Regions from separate parts of the Caballeronia sp. LZ008 genome, predicted to be linked through region 1. Evidence: predicted binding sites of a transcription regulator. Region 1 holds the regulator's gene; the other holds the start of a gene.

Region 1 (5,658 bases):
ACGCGGCGAACACGGCGTGGGTCTGGGAGCATCAGGCGCTTTCGCGCGCACGCTACAGCGCGGGCGATGCCGAAATCGGCGCGGAGTTCGAGCAGATTCGCGCCGACGTGCTCGTCATGGAACGCGACGCGGCCGCGCTCGCGCGCGAGATCGTGTCGATGCGCCAGCGCGTCGCCGATGGCCATCCGAATCGCAGCGACCTGTTCGATCTGAAGCACGATCGCGGCGGCATGGTCGATATCGAGTTCATCGTTCAGTACTGGGTGTTGCTGCACGCGCGCGAGCATCGCGAGTTTCTGCGCAACGCGGGGAATATCACGCTGTTGAAGATCGCCGCGAAAAGCGGATTGATCGCCGAAGCAGAAGCCGATGCGATCGGCGCGGCGTATCGCCAGTACCGCAAGCTGCAGCACACGCTGCGGCTCGACGGTATGGAAAAGGCGCGCGTCGATCCGGCCACGGTTCAGACCGAACGCGACGCGGTGACGGCGCTGTGGGACCGCGTGTTCGCAGTGGCGTCGGCGGGCTGACGCGGATGCTTAAGCCGCCAGCATTTCCTTCGCGTGCTTGCGGGTGGTCGCGGTGATTTCGAGACCGCCGAGCATGCGCGCGACTTCTTCCACGCGTTTTGCGCGATCGAGTTGCTTTACCGTGCTCACCGTGCCGCCCGCATCGTCCGACGATTTCGCGACCTGGAAATGCTGATCGCCACGCGCGGCCACTTGCGGCAAGTGCGTGACGCACAGCACCTGACGGTCGCGGCCGAGCTGATGCAACAGACGCCCGACCACTTCCGCGACGCCGCCGCCGATGCCCGTGTCCACTTCGTCGAAGATGAGCGTGGGCGTCGGACTCGCCGTGCTCGCGATGACGGCGAGCGCAAGACTGATGCGCGCCAGTTCGCCGCCCGACGCGACTTTCGCGAGCGGCCGCAGCGCGACGCCCGCGTGTCCCGCGACGCGGAATTCGATCTGCTCCAGCCCGTTCGCGCCGCCTTCGGCGAGCGGCACGAGCGCGACCTCGAAGCTGCCGCCTGCCATCGACAGTTCCTGCATGCCTTCCGTGACCGCTTTCGACAGATTTTTCGCGGCCTTCGCGCGCGCCTTGGACAGCACCTTGGCTTGCGCGAGATATTCGCTCTTCGCTTTCTCGGCGGCGGCGTTGAGCGCATCGAGATCGGCGGCGGCATCGAGTTCGGCGAGCTGGCGGCGGCGCGCGTCGTGTTCTTCCGGCAGCGTTTCGGGTTGAAGGCGGAACTTGCGCGCGGTCGAGTGCAGTTGCTCCATGCGTCTTTCGACTTGCGCGAGCCGGTCAGGATCGAGCTCCAGCCGCTGCGCGTAGTGCGATAGCGAATACGACGCTTCCTGCAACTGGATTTCCGCCGGTTCGAGCGACGCGAGCACGTCGTTCAACGCGGGATCGATATCGGACAGGCCGCGCAGCTTCGAGATGATGGCGCCGAGCTGCGAGATCATCGCTTCGTCGGATTCGGAGAGCGCGCCGAGCGCACCCTGCACGCCGTCGATGAGACTCGCCGAATGCGACAGCCGATGATGCTCCGCGCTCACTTCTTCCCATTCGCCGGGCTGCGGCGCGAGCTTGTCGAACTCGCTCAGTTGCCACGCGAGACGCTCGCGTTCCAGTTGCAGCTCGCGGTCGCGATTCTGGGCGGTCTCGACGGCTTGCTGCGCGTCGCGCATCGCTCGCCACGCACGATTCACCGCGCCGGCCGTGTCGAGCAACTGCGCGTGCGTGTCGAAGAGTTCGCGTTGCGCGTCCGGTCGCATCAACAATTGATGCGCGTGCTGGCCGTGGATATCGACGAGCATTTCGCCGACTTCGCGCAACTGCGCGAGCGTCGCGGGCGTGCCATTGATGAACGCTCGCGAGCGGCCGCCCGAATCGATCACCCGCCGCAGCATGACCGAATCGGCGTCCTGCGTGAGCGCGTGTTCGTCCAGCCAGCGCACGACGAGCGGATGCGTCGAAAATTCGGCGGTGATGTCGGCGCGCGCCTGACCGGCGCGCACGACGCTCGCGTCGCCGCGCGCGCCGAGCGTGAGCGCGAGGGCGTCGATGAGGATCGACTTGCCCGCGCCGGTTTCACCCGAAAAGACCGTGAAGCCTGGATCGAAATCGATATCCAGCGTGGCGACGATGACGAAATCTCGAATGGAAAGATGACGGAGCATGGACGCTTCGGGGAAGGAAGTTCTGGCAGATCAGAGAGCGGACGAATCCTGCGACGGATGCTCGTTCCAGTGCAGCTTCTTGCGCAGCGTGGCGTACGTGCTGTAGCCGACCGGATGCAGCACCGGCACCGTATGCTTCGAGCGCCGCACTTCAATCGCGTCGTTCAGTTCGACGGCGGTGAACGACTGCATGTCGAAGTTCACGTTGACGTCGCGACCGCCGATGATCTGAATGGTCACTTTCGAATCGTCGGGCAGCACGATCGGCCGGTTCGACAGCGAATGCGGCGCGATCGGCACGAGCACGAAGCCCTGCAATTGCGGATGCAGGATCGGCCCCGCCGACGACAGCGCGTAGGCGGTCGAGCCGGTCGGCGTCGCGACGATCAGTCCGTCGGAACGCTGGTTGTACATGAAGTGGCCGTCCACCGACACGCGCAGCTCCGCCATGCCGGAGAAGCCGCTGCGATTCACCACGACGTCGTTGAACGCGAGCGCGTGGTAGATCGGCTTGTCGTTGCGCACGATGCGCGCTTCGAGCAGGCTGCGTTCCTCGCGCTCGAACTGGCCGGCGAGCATTTGCGGGACGATTTCCTGCATCGCCTTGAGCGGAATGTCGGTGATGAAGCCGAGCCGGCCATGATTCACGCCGATGAGCGGTGTTTTATACGGCGCGAGCTGCCGTCCGATGCCGAGCATCGTGCCGTCGCCGCCGAGCACGATTGCAACGTCCGCGCGCGCGCCCATCTCCGCGATGGAGAGCGCCGGGAACTCCGTCACGCCGACGTCCTTCGCGGTGCCCGCCTCGAAGACGACCTCGAAGCCCTGGCTCCTGAGGAGATCGGCGAGCGATCTCAGCGGCGCCTCGATGCCCGGCGTGTTGGTGCGCCCCACGAGGGCGACGGTCTTGAATTGGCCAATTTCCATGCCGGCATTACACCATAGTCAGAGAGCGAAAAGAACCGTGGGCGATGGCCGCCGGGCGCGCCGCGACGAGACCGTGCGGCATGACGCGGGCAGGCTCGCCGTTTGTCGCTAGAATGGAGCGGACGTTGAATGCCGACCACCCGGCGCGGCTCGCCGCTATCCGACACGTTGAGCTAAAATTTCCCCATGCTAGACCCACGTGCACAAACCCTCCTCAAAACGTTGATCGAGCGCTACATCGCCGAAGGTCAGCCGGTCGGTTCGCGCACGTTATCACGTCATTCCGGCCTCGAACTGAGCCCCGCGACCATCCGCAACGTCATGTCGGATCTCGAAGACCTCGGGCTGGTCGCGAGCCCGCATACGTCGGCGGGACGCATTCCCACGCCGCGCGGCTACCGGCTCTTCGTCGACACGATGCTGACTGTAGAAGCACCGCAAGACGAGGCCATGACCACCGCGGTCAAGACTCGCCTGCAAGGCGAGGAGCCGCAGAAGATCGTCGCGGCGGCGGCGAGCGTGCTGTCCAATCTGTCTTCGTTCGCGGGCGTCGTGCTCACGCCGCGCCGGAGCCACATGTTCAAGCAGATCGAGTTCATGCGGCTGTCGGACAAGCGCATTCTGCTCATCATCGTGACGCCCGAAGGCGACGTGCAGAACCGCATGATGGCCACGCAACGCGACTATTCGCCTTCGCAACTTGTAGAAGCCTCCAATTACATCAACGCGCATTTCGCGGGCCTGTCCTTCGACGAAGTACGCCGCCGTTTGCGCGAGGAAATCGACCAGTTGCGCGGCGACATGACCGCGCTCATGCAGGCGGCCGTGGTCGCGAGCACCGCCGAGACGGACCCCACTGACACCGTGCTGATTTCCGGCGAGCGCAACCTGCTCGAAGTGGCGGACCTTTCGTCCGACATGGCGCGGCTGCGCAAGCTTTTCGATTTGTTCGACCAAAAGACGAGCCTCCTGCAATTGCTGGATGTATCGAGTCACGCGCAAGGCGTGCAGATTTTCATCGGCGGAGAAAGCAATCTCGTGCCGATCGAGGAAATGAGCGTCGTGACGGCGCCATACGAGGTCAACGGGAAGATCGTCGGCACGCTCGGCGTGATCGGCCCGACGCGCATGGCGTACAACCGCGTGATTCCGATCGTCGATATCACCGCGCGTTTGCTGTCGATGTCGCTCAGTCATCAGTGACGCCATCTTGGCGCGCCGCGAAAGAGCGCGCCACTAGGCCGTTCGGCCAATGATGCGTCCGGAAACGCGCCGCTATAATGGTCCTCAACTTTTCCGACGACCATCTTCAGGCTCGCTTCCCTTATGCGTTTCGACCTCGAGTTGCCCTCGCAGCCCAGCGCTTCGCATCGCGTCGCGGTGCTGCTGATCAATCTCGGCACGCCGGACGCGCCCACGCCGCGGGCGGTGCGCAAGTATCTGGCGCAATTCCTGTCCGATCCGCGCGTCGTCGAAATTCCGTCATTCGTGTGGCAATTCATTCTGCGCGGCCTGATCCTGCCGTTTCGCGGGCGCGCATCGGCGAAGAAGTACGCGCAAGTGTGGATGCCCGAAGGCTCGCCGCTGCGCGTGCATACGGAAAAGCAGGTCGACGGCTTGCGGCGGCTCTTCGCGGCGAACGACTATCACGTCATCGTCGACTATGCGATGCGCTACGGCACGCCGGGCATCGGCGCGATGCTCAATCAGCTGAAGCTCGAAGGCGCCGACCGCATTCTCCTGTTGCCGATGTATCCGCAATACTCGTCGTCCACGACGGCCACCGCGTTCGATGACGCGTTCGCCGCGCTCAAGCGCGTGCGCAATCAGCCGGAAATCCGCACGATCCGCCATTACGCCGATCATCCGGCGTATATCGCGGCGCTCGCGGAGCAGGTGCGCGACTATTGGCGGCATCACGGCCAGCCGGATTTCGCCGCGGGCGACAAGCTCGTGCTGAGCTTCCACGGCGTGCCGAAGCGCACGATGGATCTCGGCGATCCGTATCACGACCAGTGCCAGCTGACCGGTTCGTTGCTCATGGCCGCGCTCGGGCTTACGCCGGTTGAATGCCGCGTGACGTTCCAGTCGCGCTTTGGGCGGGCGGAGTGGCTTCAGCCGTACACCGCGCCGACGGTCGCGGAGCTCGGCGCGGGCGGCGTTTCTCGTGTGGACGTGTTCTGTCCCGGCTTCACGGCGGATTGTCTCGAGACGATCGAGGAAATCGGCATCGAGGTGCGCGACGAATTTCTGAAGGCGGGCGGCAAGCATTTTCACCGGATTGCCTGCCTGAACTCAGCGCCCGCGTGGATCAAGGCACTGGGCGAGATCGCCGCGCAACATCTTCAGGGATGGCCCGTGCAGACTGTGCAGCCGCTCACCGCAGTGGCCTGAGCGCGGCTTTTTCAGGCATTTACCCATGAACTACAAGATTTCGACGGAACCTGGCGCGCGTTTGCGCATCGATAAGTGGCTTTGGGCAGCGCGTTTCTTCAAGACGCGTTCGCTCGCGAGCGATGCGGTCGAGAAAGGCCGCGTG
Region 2 (5,658 bases), 1.9 Mb from region 1:
CAAGAGCCAGCTTTCGCTGTATGAGATCACGAACGGTCAGCACTTCGACGCGTTCCTGAGCGTGGCAGGCTTCGACACGCGCTTCATTCCGCTCCACTACTACGACATTCAGGCGCTCAACCTGATGTGGAACCACCTGAAGAACAACGCGCCGCTGCCGCCGTCGCAGGTGGTGCGGACGGTCGCGCGCGGCGGCAAGGCGGGTTCGGCGCCCGCCCTCACGACGTCGAATCTGCCACCCATCGCGACCGATCCCGGCGCGAACGCGATCTCGGTGGCGGGCGGCATCGTGAACGTGCCGAACTGACGGTTCAGTGCGTCACGGTGGCCGCGGGCACTGCGGCCGCCGACGCCGCCGGGACTTCCGATGCGCCAGCCGCAGCCGCATCGGCATTCGGCCTCTGGATCGCGGTCGCGGCGGCGGGCGCCTGCACGACGATCGGTGTCGGCGTCAGCTCGGGCGAGCTCACGATGATCGACGGCGCGAGCGGCTTGCTTTTCACTTCGTCGCCGGCGACGGGCGCGCTGCGCGGCACCGTGTTCAGATAGTGGCCCATCAGACCGAAGAAGCGGTCATAGAACTTGCCGGCGGGCACGGTCTCGCTGGAAATCTTGACCATCGCGTCGCTGTTCGAGCGGATCGGCAGCGACAGCGAGCCGAGCACGCTCAAGCCCACGCTCGCGGACGTGTCGCTCTTCTTGAGCGCATAGCCGTCCTGCACGGCGTTCACGTACGCGATGCTTTGGTTCGTCGCGTTTTCGCCGGGCGTGCAAACGACGTGGAACGAGACGACGACGTGCGTTTCGGCGCTCGGCTGGAAATTCTTGGTCGCGTCGACGGTGTCGGGCTGGCCCATCGTCGTGAGAAACCCTTGCGACAGCAGCGCGCGGCGCGCGGCCTCGCAGGTTTCGTTGACGGTGGCGTCGAAATTGTGCGCGAACGGGCTCACGCCGGTGCTGAACAGCTCCTGCTGATAGCTCGGCGTGGTGGCGGCGCGGCCGCCGCACCCGACAAGGGCGGTCAGCGCGAGCGACACGAACACGAGACGCGACGATGCGAGAGATGACATGAGCGGCTTAAGACGGAGAGCGAGAGGAACGAAGGGAGGCAGGTGAAGATTGTAGTGCCAGCGGTATCACCGACGAAAAAGCATAGGTCTTAGTTCCTTCAGCAAGCGAAAAGCCCGGCATGCGAGGCCGGGCTTCGTCGGATGCGGCGTCGCGCGCCGCTTTGCATTTCGCTTACGGGCGATTGAAGTCGACCGGATTGGCATCGGCGGCGGGACGGACGATACGGCTCAAAAAGCCGACGCGCGCCGGTTTCCCCGATGCCGACGCGCCATCGCTCACGCCGCCAAACGACGCGTTCGATGCGCTTTGTTGCGCGGCCACGCGCCCTTCGGCAGCCTGAATCTCGGCGGGATACGTGGCTTGATCGGCCATCGGCTTGTAGCCGGCGCGTTCGAGTTGAACGAGTTCGGCGCGCACTTGCGCACGGGTGGCAGGGCCGTCTTCGCGCGCTTGCACGAAAGCCGGCGCGGCGAGTACGGCTGCAATGGCGATGGCGGGAACGATTGATTTGAACTTGAACATGATGACCTCCGGATGCTGTTTTAAGGAACGTCGCGGCGGAGTGTGTGTCTTTCCGTTGCTTCGGCGTTGAGATGCAGTCTAGGCTCCGGACGACCTAGGAAAAACCCTAATCCGACGAAATCACTTTTGTCGAAACGGCATTAATTCTGTCAATCGGTTTTTGGTTTCCATTGATCCGATTTTCCGCTTATGGACGCAGTGCCGTTTTTCAAGAGTCAAGCTGCTTAAGCGTTTTCCCGGCCTTTGCGTCCTTGAAATTGTCAAAGTCGCTCCATATAATTGGCACTCACTGCACGAGAGTGCTAACAAGATTGCCGTCCGGCGAGATCCTTCTCAAAGGACGGGTTTTCCCGCGTTTTCAGTCTCAATCAAGAGAGGAGTGTGTATGAACCTTCGTCCTTTGCACGATCGCGTCATCGTCAAACGTCTGGACCAGGAAACCAAGACCGCATCGGGCATCGTGATCCCTGAAGCAGCCGCTGAGAAGCCGGATCAAGGCGAAGTCCTGGCCATCGGCCCGGGCAAGCGCGATGACAAGGGCGCGCAAATCGCCCTCGACGTGAAGGTCGGCGACCGTGTTCTGTTCGGCAAGTACGCTGGCCAGACCGTCAAGGTCGACGGGCAGGAACTGCTCGTCATGCGCGAAGAAGACATCATGGCCGTTCTGGTCAAGTAAGCATCCTTCCTGCACGTTCGGCTTCGTCTGCCTGAGCCGCTCCTCCGAGCGCCGCAGCGAAGCCAGCAAACCGAATCGAATCAAGGAGTTTGGATATGGCAGCTAAAGAAGTCACTTTTGGCGATTCCGCACGCGCCAAGATGGTCGAAGGCGTGAACATTCTGGCCAACGCGGTCAAGGTCACGCTGGGTCCGAAGGGCCGCAACGTCGTGCTCGAGCGCTCTTTCGGCGGCCCGACGGTCACGAAGGACGGTGTGTCGGTCGCGAAGGAAATCGAACTGAAGGACAAGCTCCAGAACATGGGCGCGCAAATGGTCAAGGAAGTTGCTTCCAAGACCAGCGACAACGCAGGTGACGGCACCACGACCGCTACCGTGCTCGCGCAATCCATCGTTCGCGAAGGCATGAAGTACGTCGCATCGGGCATGAACCCGATGGACCTGAAGCGCGGCATCGACAAGGCCGTGGCTGCAGCAATCGAAGAACTGCGCAAGATCAGCAAGCCCTGCACGACGAACAAGGAAATCGCGCAAGTCGGCTCGATCTCGGCGAACAGCGACACGTCGATCGGCGAGCGCATCGCTGAAGCGATGGACAAGGTCGGCAAGGAAGGCGTCATCACCGTCGAAGACGGCAAGTCGCTGCAAGACGAGCTGGACGTCGTCGAAGGTATGCAATTCGACCGCGGCTACCTGTCGCCCTACTTCATCAACAACCCGGACAAGCAAGTCGCCGTCCTCGAAAACCCGTTCGTGCTGCTGCACGACAAGAAGGTTTCGAACATCCGCGATCTGCTGCCGGTTCTGGAACAAGTCGCGAAGGCTGGCCGTCCGCTGCTGATCATCGCTGAAGACGTCGAAGGCGAAGCGCTGGCTACGCTGGTCGTCAACAACATCCGCGGCATCCTGAAGACGGTTGCTGTCAAGGCTCCGGGCTTCGGCGACCGCCGTAAGGCCATGCTGGAAGACATCGCGATCCTGACCGGCGGTCAAGTCGTCGCGGAAGAAACCGGCCTGACGCTCGAGAAGGCAACGCTGGCTGAACTGGGCCAGGCGAAGCGCATCGAAGTGGGCAAGGAAAACACGACGATCATCGACGGCGCTGGCGAAGCCGTGAACATCGAAGCGCGCGTGAAGCAAGTGCGCAAGCAGATCGAAGAAGCGACGTCGGACTACGACCGTGAAAAGCTGCAAGAGCGCGTGGCCAAGCTGGCCGGCGGCGTTGCGGTGATCAAGGTCGGCGCTGCGACCGAAGTCGAAATGAAGGAAAAGAAGGCACGTGTCGAAGACGCACTGCACGCAACGCGCGCAGCTGTGGAAGAAGGCATCGTGGCAGGCGGCGGCGTTGCGCTGATCCGCGCACGCAAGGCGATCGACGGGCTGAAGGGCGCGAACGCAGACCAGGACGCTGGTATCAAGATCGTCCTGCGCGCCATGGAAGAGCCGCTGCGCCAGATCGTCACGAACGGCGGCGAAGAAGCTTCGGTCGTGGTGGCAGCAGTTGCTCAAGGTACGGGCAACTACGGCTATAACGCGGCAACCGGCGAGTACGGTGACCTGGTGGAAGCCGGTGTCGTCGACCCGACGAAGGTGACGCGCACGGCGCTGCAAAACGCGGCATCGGTGGCTGGCCTGCTGCTGACGACCGACGCAGCTGTCGCCGAACTGCCGAAGGAAGATGCTCCGATGCCTGGCGGCATGCCCGGCGGCATGGGCGGCATGGGCATGGACATGTAATCTGGCGAAAGCCGATTACATCGGCGCGGGCTTCGAAAGAGGCTCGCGTCATGCCGAAAGAAGAAACCCGCAGCGATGCGGGTTTTTTTCGTCCGGACTATTTGTTCATTTCCTCGCGCAACTTCTGCGCGGCGGCCTTGTAGTCGTACGTCGGATAGAACTCCGTCCGATATCCACCCCATGCGGTGCTTTCGATCGCGCGGTTGACTTCGCGCAACCGGTCGGCGGGTACGCGCAACGTGACGACCTGACCGATTCCCATCATCACGTACCACGACACCACTTCGACGCCCGGCGGCGGAAACTGCTTGAAGTAGCCTTGCTCCTTCAACTGCTGATTGATCTGGGGCAGCGTCTTCGATTCGTCGTGCTTGAGGAAGATCGTCAGCAGGAACGTGCCATCGCCGGCGGGCGTGGCGTTCTGAGCGTGTGCCGGCGTGGCCGTGAAAATGCAAGACGCGGCGAGCGTGGCCGCAAGCAGCTTGAGCATCCGAGGAAGCCTCCAAAAAGAACTTCAGACCTTGTGATGAATCCGCAGCCGCTCCATCAGATGCAGCGCGTTGGGCTGCGCGTGGCCCTCGGCGGTGTTGTCGAAGATGCACCAGACTTCGGCCGTCTTCTTCGCGCGGTTGTGCAGCGTGCGCGCGAGTTCGTCGAGATACGTGTAGTCGTACGAAGACCTGTATAACTCGGGCGAGCCGTGCAGCCGCACATAGACGAGCGATGCGTCCGCGCGATGCTTGATCTCGCATTCGTCGGGAATCGGATCGGCGTCGACGTATGCAATGTGATGCGACTTCAGCAACGCTGCCGCGTGCGTCGTGAACCAGCTATGTTCGCGCGCCTCGCACGCGACCGGCAACGTCGTGCGCTCGCGCAGCGCCTTGAAAAACGCGTCGGCGATGTCGTGATCGAACGGCAGGCTCGGCGGCAATTGCACGAGCCAGCATCCGAGCTTGTCGCCGAGTTGGCCGGCCGCGCGGAGAAAGTCGTCGAGCAGCGATTCGATATCGACGAGACGCGCGTCGTGCGTGATCGCCTTCGGCAGCTTGACCGAGAACCGGAATGACTCGGGCACGCTGTGCGCCCAGTTCGCGTAGGTCTGCTCGCGATGCGGCTTGTAGAAACTGGAGTTGATCTCGACGCACGTCAGAACGTGCGAGTAGCGTTCGAGATGAGTGCCTTCATGCGGAAAGCTCGCGGAGACACCGCTCGACAGGCCCCAGCCCGCGCAGCCGATGCGGATCGCGCCTTGCGGGCCGGGCTTGTGCAGATGGGGCAGTCGGTATGGCATGCGCTCGCGTCGCCTCCCTTCTTGTTGTGTGTCAGTGTCGGGCTTCTCCGGGCAATCCCGTTGGATCGTCGGGCAGCGCGGATGCGTCGCCTTCTTCGTCTGCATCGTTCGAGCGCGCCCAGAAAAAGCGATCCGGCAGATACGCGCCCATGCCGGGCCGGAACGCGGCGCGCGCGGCCTGAAACACATACTCTTGCGCCTCACGCGCGGCCTCGGCAGGTTCCTGACCGTTGGCGAGCAGGGCGGCGACTGCCGAGCCGAGCGTATCGGTCAGGCCCATGATGCGTTGCACGCTGCGCTCCCACGTGTCCTGTCGCACGAGCCCTTCTTCGCTGTAGAGCGTGTTGACGTGACGATGC

The links. Region 1 encodes HrcA, which represses chaperone genes, less so after heat shock. Its sites were predicted from a motif close to TTAGCACTCNNNNNNNNNGAGTGCTAA; they were not measured.
Region 2: a site for HrcA is predicted at 1,873-1,899, ahead of QCE49_RS10360 (co-chaperone GroES). Genes of this name have one in related genera too.

What each region holds. Positions count from the first base shown of each region.
Region 1 covers NZ_JARUXK010000001.1:369,849-375,506, forward strand. Annotated here, with positions in the region: gene glnE (bifunctional [glutamate--ammonia ligase]-adenylyl-L-tyrosine phosphorylase/[glutamate--ammonia-ligase] adenylyltransferase) at 1-530, shown strand, start outside; gene recN (DNA repair protein RecN) at 540-2,192, opposite strand; gene QCE49_RS01790 (NAD kinase) at 2,223-3,119, opposite strand; gene hrcA (heat-inducible transcriptional repressor HrcA) at 3,306-4,322, shown strand; gene hemH (ferrochelatase) at 4,446-5,513, shown strand; gene QCE49_RS01805 (RNA-binding S4 domain-containing protein) at 5,539-5,658, shown strand, end outside.
Region 2 covers NZ_JARUXK010000001.1:2,228,067-2,233,724, reverse strand. Annotated here, with positions in the region: gene QCE49_RS10375 (D-(-)-3-hydroxybutyrate oligomer hydrolase) at 1-307, shown strand, start outside; gene QCE49_RS10370 (DUF2242 domain-containing protein) at 312-1,070, opposite strand; gene QCE49_RS10365 (DUF4148 domain-containing protein) at 1,243-1,593, opposite strand; gene QCE49_RS10360 (co-chaperone GroES) at 1,979-2,269, shown strand; gene groL (chaperonin GroEL) at 2,365-4,005, shown strand; gene QCE49_RS10350 (hypothetical protein) at 4,103-4,495, opposite strand; gene QCE49_RS10345 (DUF72 domain-containing protein) at 4,520-5,299, opposite strand; gene QCE49_RS10340 (hydroxymethylpyrimidine/phosphomethylpyrimidine kinase) at 5,331-5,658, opposite strand, start outside.